2 regions of the Kitasatospora sp. NPDC059327 genome follow, and region 1 is predicted to be linked to the other one. Evidence: riboswitches for the same ligand, from Rfam matches in the RefSeq annotation. Region 1 holds a riboswitch; the other holds the start of a gene.
What was found. Region 1 has a riboswitch for cyclic di-AMP ahead of ACFXHB_RS01650 (hypothetical protein). Riboswitches for the same ligand answer to the same signal wherever they lie in the genome.

Region 1 (3,807 bases):
TGCGCCCTGGTGGCGATGGTCGGCGGGACGGCCCTGGCCTGTCCGGCCGACGATCCCGCGCCGAACGCCGAACAGCCCGCCGGGGCGGTGGTCGCCGTACCGGCCCCGTCCGACTCCGACCTGGAGGTGGTCCGGCTCGACCCGGACCCCGCCGTGCCCGGCGGCACCACCACGCTGCACGCCTTCGTCGCCAACCGCGGCCCGGACCGGACGGCCTCCCCGTTCACCGTGGTGATCACCCTGCCGGAGGGGGTGACGGCCGAGGAGCCGTTCTTCCCGGAGGACTGCTACACCTTCCAGAACGGCCACCGGGTGCGCTGCACCTTCCCGGCCGGGCTGCCGAAGTTCCGGAGCGCGACCGCGCTGATCCCGTTGCGGCTGGCCGCCACCGTGCCGCTCGGCGAACTGGCGGGCGGCTACGTCGCGGTGCGCGGCGACGACGACCGCAACGAGGCGAACAACCGGCAGCCGTTCACGATCCAGGTCGTGGAGACCACCGAGGGTTGAGCCGGGCCCGGCCGCCCGTGACGGGCCGACCCGGGCCGTACCGTGCTGAGCCGTGGTGGCCCAGGACGGTACGGCCCGGGTCGTTCCGCCTAGCGGTAGACGCGGACGTAGTCCGCGGCGAAGGTGATCGGGGCGGTGCCCGTCGGCGCGGGGTGGTACTGGCCCGCGCTCAGCGAGAGGTTGAGGATCAGGTACGCCGACCAGTTGGCGCCGACGCCCTTGCCGTCCGAGTAGACCTTGGTGCCGTTGACGTACCAGTCGACCGAGTTGGCGCCGTAGGAGGTGCCGATGGTCACCCAGCCGTCCTTCGCGATCGCCTTGGCGTCCGTGTAGTACAGGTGGCCCGGGTTGACGTGGTTGGTGAGCTCCAGCAGGTTCGGGTTGTCGGGGTGGTACTCGAAGGAGTCGATCTCCCCGTTGCCGTTCTTCCACGTCCAGAGCGCCGGCCAGGCGCCGGTGCCGGCCGGGAGCTTGACCCGGGTCTCGGCGTAGTCGCCGGTCTTCACCTGGAAGCCCTCGCCGGAGTACTCGGTGGTGAGCAGCCCGGTGTCCCAGGACTGCTTGCCGTTCTCCAGCTTGTTGGCGCCCGGCTTGGCGGTGAAGGTGGCGACGCCGCCCGAGACGCTGACGTTGTTCTTGTTCAGCCAGTCGAGCTTGTTGTCGTCCGGGTTGTGGTTGCCGTAGCGGTACGCGCTGCTCTTGTCCCCCGTCCAGCGGGAGCCGTAGGCGATCGGGCCGCTGAACTCGTCGGACCAGGTGAGCTTCTTGCCGGCGACGGGAGCGGTGGTGGCCGGGGTGCTCGTCGTGGCGGTCGCCGACGGCGAGGGGGTGGGCGTGGAGGTGGCCGTGGGGGTCGGCGTGGCCGTGGGGGTCGGCGTGGGCGACGGGGTGGTGGTGCCGTCGGAGACCACGAGCCGCTGCGAGGGCAGGTTGTGCCAGGCCCCCGCGGAGTCCTGCCAGAAGCCGAACTGGGTGTAGGTGCCGACCGGCAGGGTGCGGGCACCGGTGGTGATCGACAGGCCGCCCGGGCAGATCCGCGCGTTGGCGACGTTGCCGGGGAAGTCCAGGTTGCGGCCGGCCCCGTCGCGCACGCCGACGCCCAGCGTCTTCGCGGTGAAGCAGGCCGAGGAGTGGACGGTGAGCGAGGCCGTGGAGGCCTTGCCCGCGACCATGGCGGCCGGGGCCAGCTTGTCCTGGGTGACGGTCGGCGCGGTGGCCGCCTGGGCTCCGGTCAGGGCCGGGACGCCGAGCAGGCCGGCGCCGCTGATGGCGAGCGCGCCGGTGGCGGCGAGGGCGGCCTGGCGGCCGCGGTGGGTGGGGCGGGCGTGACGCGGCGTCGCGCGCCGGGCAGGCTTCTGCATGGCGGTGTCCTCTGTGACGCCTGCGAGGTGAGCTGTCGGGTTCGGGCAGAGGTCGCCCGGCCGCCTGTGGAGCGGCTTCACCCCTAGCCTCGGTCCGCACGCGGGAGCGCGCGGGCCGGGCACTGACCTGGGTCCCCCGCTCCCGTCCGCTGTGGTGCTCGACTGCCGGCCGGCGGGTGGACAGGACTCGGCGTCCCGACGGCGGGGTCCGCGAAGGCGGACCCGTGCAGGCTAGGCAGGCCGTCCGGAAGGCGACAACTCCGGAGGGGATGTTGTCGCGCAGCTCACAGTGGAGCACCGTCGAGTTGATCAAGTGGGCGGTGGAGTTGATCAGTTGGCGGCACCGGCGACTGCCGCCCACGGCCTGTGCCTGGAGAAGGTTGTCGCCCTGCTTGTGGGCGAAGTCGATCGCGAACACCCGGTGGCCGTCGGCGGCCAGGTACTGGGCGAGCCCGGTGGACGGGCAGGCCGACGCCCCGGCGGCACCGCAGCCGCCCCCTGCGTCGGGGGCGGCCCAGGCGCGGTCGGCGTTGTCGTTGGCACCGTGGACGAGCAGCACGGGGGTCGCCCGGGTGCCGGCGTCCCAGCCGGCGGCGGAGTACAGCAGGAAGCGGCCGGAGTACGGCCGGGGGACTCCGCCGAACCAGGTGAGGCGGGCACCGTCCCGGTCGCCGCGACCGTCGGGCGGGTACTGCTCGGCACGGAAGCCGGGCGTGGTGTCGAGGTAGCGCTCGACCTTGGCCCAGCCGTTGCCGGGGGCCGGGAAGCTCGCCTCCAGGGCGGGGGCGGCGGTGTCCGGGGGCGCGGCGGCGGCGGTGGGAGTGGTGGCTCTCGCTGTGGCCGGTGGTGCGCCGAGGAGCAGCGCGGCGACGGTGAGCAGGGTGGTCAGGACGGCGGTGACGGCGGCGGGCGGACCACCGGGGGCGGACCGGGCGGGGGCGGGCCGGGCGGGGGCGGGCCGGGCGGGGGCGTCGGGCGACGCCGGGGTTCTCGGTGCGGACGGTGCGGCAGGGCATCGGCGGCTCCCTGGTCGGGCGCGGGCAGGACCGGGCCCGCGTCCCGGTGGGCCGGTGGGCCGGTGGGCCGGTGGGCCGGTGGGCCGGTGGGCCGGTGGGCCGGTGCCGGCACCGTACGGCCGGACCGCCGGGGCGCCGATGTGCCGGTGCCACACCCGACCGCCGGACCGCGTGGCGTCCGGCCCCGTGGCGTCGGGCCCCGTGGCGGGGTGCCCGCAAGTTCGCCGCGAAGGTCGGCCGGTCCGATAGGTTGGGGGTTCAGCCGTACCGCACAGACAAGAGACGAGGACCCGTCCCGCCATGACCGCGCCCCTGCCCGCCTTCGCCGGCCGCACCTACCTCTTCCAGGTCGACAACGGCGCGGCCTTCCGCAACGCCTACTCGCCCGACGGCAAGCGGCTGCGCTGGGAGGGCCTCGGCGAGTCGGCGGGCCAGTGGGAGGACGTGGCGCTGCACATCGCCGAGATCGGGCCCGAACTGTACTTCGTCAGCTGGACCGAGCAGAGCGGCATCACCGTCAGCCATGTGATGGACCTCGGCAAGCTCACGGTGCGCGCGTTCTGGACGTACGAGGGCGAGGGCGGCCGGGTCGGCGAGCTGCACACCGGGACGCTGGAGCCGGTGGCCTGAGCCGACGGACGGACGGGCCGACGGCTCAGGCCGACCGCCTGAGCCGGCCGAGCGGTTGCCCGGTCAAACGGCGTGGTCCGGCACCTTGAGGTGCTGGGAGAGCCACTCCAGCGAGGACGGCAGCAGCCTGCTCCACGTCTCGAAGTTGTGGCCGCCGGTCTTCATCATGCTGTAGGAGACCTTCATCGGGTGGTGCGCGGCGGCCACGAAGGCCTCGGTGTCCCGCCGGTAGTCGCCGTCGCCCTCCCGGGTACCGGCCAGCAGCACGGACACCCCGGGGTGCGGCAGGTTCT
Region 2 (3,807 bases), on a different contig from region 1:
CCGTTGCGCTGCGCCAGCTCGACGGCGTCCAGGGTCTCGGTCAGCGAACCGATCTGGTTCACCTTGACCAGCAGCGCGTTGGCGGTGCCGGTCTCGATGCCCTTGGCCAGGCGGGTCGGGTTGGTGACGAACAGGTCGTCACCGACCAGCTGGACCTTGTCGCCCAGCTTGACGGTCATGGCCTTCCAGCCGTCCCAGTCGGACTCGTCCAGCGGGTCCTCGATGGAGACCAGGGGGTACGCGGCGACCAGCTCGGCGTAGTACTCGATGAGCTCGGCGGCGGAGATCGCCTTGCCCTCGAACTGGTAGGCGCCGTCCTGGTAGAACTCGGAGGCGGCGACGTCCAGGGCGAGCGCGATGTCCTTGCCGGGCACGTAGCCGGCCTTCTGGATGGCCTCGGTGATGAGGTCCAGGGCCTCGCGGTTGCTGTCCAGGTTCGGCGCGAAGCCGCCCTCGTCGCCGAGGCCGGTGGACAGGCCGCGCTCCTTCAGCACGCCCTTGAGGGTGTGGTAGACCTCGACGCCCCAGCGGACGGCCTCGGAGAAGGACTCCGCGCCGATCGGAGCGATCATGAACTCCTGGATGTCGACGTTGGAGTCGGCGTGCGAGCCACCGTTGAGGATGTTCATCATCGGGACCGGCAGGACGTGCGCGTTCGGGCCGCCCAGGTAGCGGAACAGCGGCAGGTCGCTGGCCTCGGAGGCGGCGTGCGCCACGGCCAGCGAGACGCCCAGGATCGCGTTGGCGCCGAGCGAGGACTTGTCCGGGGTGGCGTCCAGGTCCAGCATGGCCTGGTCGATCAGGCGCTGCTCGGTGGCGTCGTAGCCGACCAGCTCGGGGCCGATCTGCTCGATGACGGCCAGGACGGCCTTCTCCACGCCCTTGCCGAAGTAGCGGTTCTTGTCACCGTCGCGCAGCTCCAGCGCCTCGAAGGCACCGGTGGAGGCACCCGAGGGGACAGCGGCACGGCCGGTGCTGCCGTCGTCGAGGCCGACCTCGACCTCGACCGTGGGGTTGCCACGCGAGTCGAGAATCTCACGGGCTACGACGACATCGATGGACGGCACGAGGCATCTCCTAGCGGAAGCAGGTCCGGCTGACGATGGGTGCGGTCGGCCGGACGATTGCGGAGTCGTTACGACCAGAGCCTAACCGCACGGGCTCTCGGGACCACGTCGACCTCGGTCCCGTCTCAGGGTGTGGCCCGGCTACCCGCCAGTAGTTCACCTGGTTGCCCCAGAGAAACAGGCCAGATGCGGACGAAGGGGACCGGATCGGCCCCCTTCGTGGAATCACCGCACCGACGGGCGTCAGCCGAGGTCGAGCACCTGGCCCGGGAGAATCAGGTTCGGGTCGGTGCCGACGGCGCCGCGGTTGCCGTCGTACAGCGCCTGCCAGCCGCCGGACACGCCCTGGGCGGAGGCGATGGTCGACAGGGTGTCACCCGACTGGACGGTGTAGCCGTGGCCGGCGCGCTGCTGGGCCGCGGCGGGGGCGGCCGGAGCGCCGTGGGCGGCGGCCGAGCCGCCGGCCTGGCCGGCGTACTGCTGGTAGACGTCCTGGTGGCTGGTCCAGTACCAGGCGCCGCCGCTCTGGTACCAGAAGACCTTCGTGTCGGCGTCCCAGCCGGACTGGCCGGAGAAGCCCGGGGTCCGGTCCTCCTGGTACGAGTTCTGCTGGTACGTGTTCTGCTGGCCGGCCGCCTTCGGGGCCTGCTGCACCGGCTTCGACGCGGGCTTCTGGGCCTGCTGCTGCGCGGGCTTCTGATCGGCCTTCGACCGGGCGGGCTTCGACTGGGCCGGCTTCGACGCGGTCGGCGCGGCGTCCTCGGAGGTGTCGACCGACGCCTGGGCGCCGCCCTTGCTCAGACCGGCCTTCTGGGAGCAGACCGGCCAGGCACCCGGGCCCTGGGAGTCGAGGACCTTCTCGGCGACCGAGATCTGCTGCGCCCTGGTGGCCTGGTTGGCCTGCGGCGCGTACGAGGTACCGCCGTACGCCTTCCACGTGCTGGGCGTGAACTGCAGGCCACCGTAGAAGCCGTTGCCGGTGTTGATGCCCCAGTTGCCGCCGCTCTCGCACTGGGCGACCGCGTCCCAGGTCGAGGCCGGGGCGGCGGAGGCGCCGGTGGCGGTGAGGAGCGGCAGCGCGAGTCCGACGCCGGCCACCCCGGCCACGGCGATGGCCTTCTCGGCCTGGGTACGACGGCGATGACGGCCGGTTCCGACGAAGAGCATGGGGACGTTCCTCTCCGCACGCCTGCGAGGTGAGCTGTCGGGTTCGGACCGGGAGGTGGCCCGGCCGCGTGGCGCGCAGGCTTTCTGCCCGCGCGGGCGGCTTCACCCCAAGCCGTGGGGGACGGCAACAAACCTGGTTCCCCCGCCCCTGCCCAGGGTTCTGGTCGGTTTCCCGTGACGCGGCGGGCAGGATTCGGCGTTCCGCGCACGAGGTCCGCAGCTGCGAACTCCAGGGAGGGTAGACAGATCCTCACATCAATAACAAGCTCATATCGCAGGTATCACACATAAATTACGGCGCGTGGCCGATCGCCTACCAACGACGCCCCTATGTCCTGGTTGATGGTGGTTCATGTCCCGCGTGCGGGCGTGACGGCGACACCCCGTCAGTGGTCGGCTGCCCGAAGGGGCGGCATCCGGACGCGGTTCGGGGCAATCGCCGGGCGGATTGCCCGGAGTCCGGTCTAGGGTTCTTCGGACCGCTTCTCGGGAGTGAATTCCACCGGGAGGTCGCGAAGTCCACGCATGATCAGACCACCGCGCCAGCGGAGGTTCTCCGGGCTCTCGGCGAGTCGCAGATCGGGCAGCCGGGTGAGCAGGGTGGCGAGCGCCGACCGACCCTCCAAACGGGCCAGCGGAGCGCCGATGCAGTAGTGGATGCCGTGCCCGAAGCCCAGGTGCGGATTGTCGGTCCGGGCCAGGTCCAGGGTGTTCTCGTCGGCGAACCGCGCCGGGTCCCGGTCCGCCGCCGCCAGCACCACCAGCACCGGGTCACCGACCGGGATCTCCACTCCGCCGATGGTCAGCGGGCTGGTCGCGAACCGCCAGGTGGCGAGCTCCACCGGCCCGTCGTAGCGCAGGAGTTCCTCGATCCCGGTCTCCAGCAGGCCGGTCTCGCCACGGGCGATCGAATCCTGCAGCAGCGCCCGCTGCCCGGGGTCGCGGAGCAGCGCGTAGGTGCCGTTGCCGATCAGGTTGACGGTCGTCTCGAAACCGGCGAAGAGCAGGATGAAGGCCATCGCCGCGGCCTCGTTCTCGGTCAGGTGCTCACCGTGGTCACTGGCCCGGATCAGGCCGGAGATCAGGTCGTCCCCGAGATCGGCCCGCTTGCGGTGGATCAGCTCCGCGAGGTAGGCGCGCATCCGCTTGACGGCGCGCCCGACCCCGCCGCGCTGCCCCCCGCCGTGGCGGATCATCATGCCCGCCCAGTCCCGGAAGTCGTCCTGGTCCTCGGCCGGCACGCCGAGCAGGTCGCAGATCGCGTAGATGGGGAGCGGGAAGGCGAACTCGTGGATCAGGTCCGCCGAGCCGCGCTCCGCGAAGCCGTCGATCAGCCGGTCGGTGAGCTGCTGCACCCGGGGCTCGAACTCGGCCACCCGGCGCGGGGTGAACGCCTTCGAGACCAGCCGGCGCAGCCGGGTGTGGTCCGGCGGGTCGATGTTCAGCAGGTGGGTCATCAGATTGGCCTGACGCTCGCCCGGGATACCGACCCGGCCGGCGCGGTGGGCGTGCCCGCTGTGGTGGAGCGGGTTCTTCGAGAGCCGGCTGTCGGCCAGCGCCTGCCGGGCGTCCG

Region 2: linked by a shared signal. The riboswitch ahead of ACFXHB_RS37060 (transglycosylase family protein) and the one ahead of ACFXHB_RS01650 (hypothetical protein) in region 1 are both predicted to bind cyclic di-AMP.

The regions. Positions count from the first base shown of each region.
Region 1 is NZ_JBHYYB010000002.1:97,690-101,496, forward strand. Features, by position in the region: gene ACFXHB_RS01645 (hypothetical protein) at 1-507, shown strand, start outside; gene ACFXHB_RS01650 (hypothetical protein) at 597-1,868, opposite strand; cyclic di-AMP (ydaO/yuaA leader) riboswitch at 1,871-2,035, opposite strand; gene ACFXHB_RS01655 (hypothetical protein) at 3,185-3,514, shown strand; gene ACFXHB_RS01660 (alpha/beta hydrolase) at 3,578-3,807, opposite strand, start outside.
Region 2 is NZ_JBHYYB010000102.1:7,214-11,020, forward strand. Features, by position in the region: gene eno (phosphopyruvate hydratase) at 1-1,067, opposite strand, end outside; gene ACFXHB_RS37060 (transglycosylase family protein) at 1,311-2,234, opposite strand; cyclic di-AMP (ydaO/yuaA leader) riboswitch at 2,240-2,410, opposite strand; gene ACFXHB_RS37065 (cytochrome P450) at 2,699-3,807, opposite strand, start outside.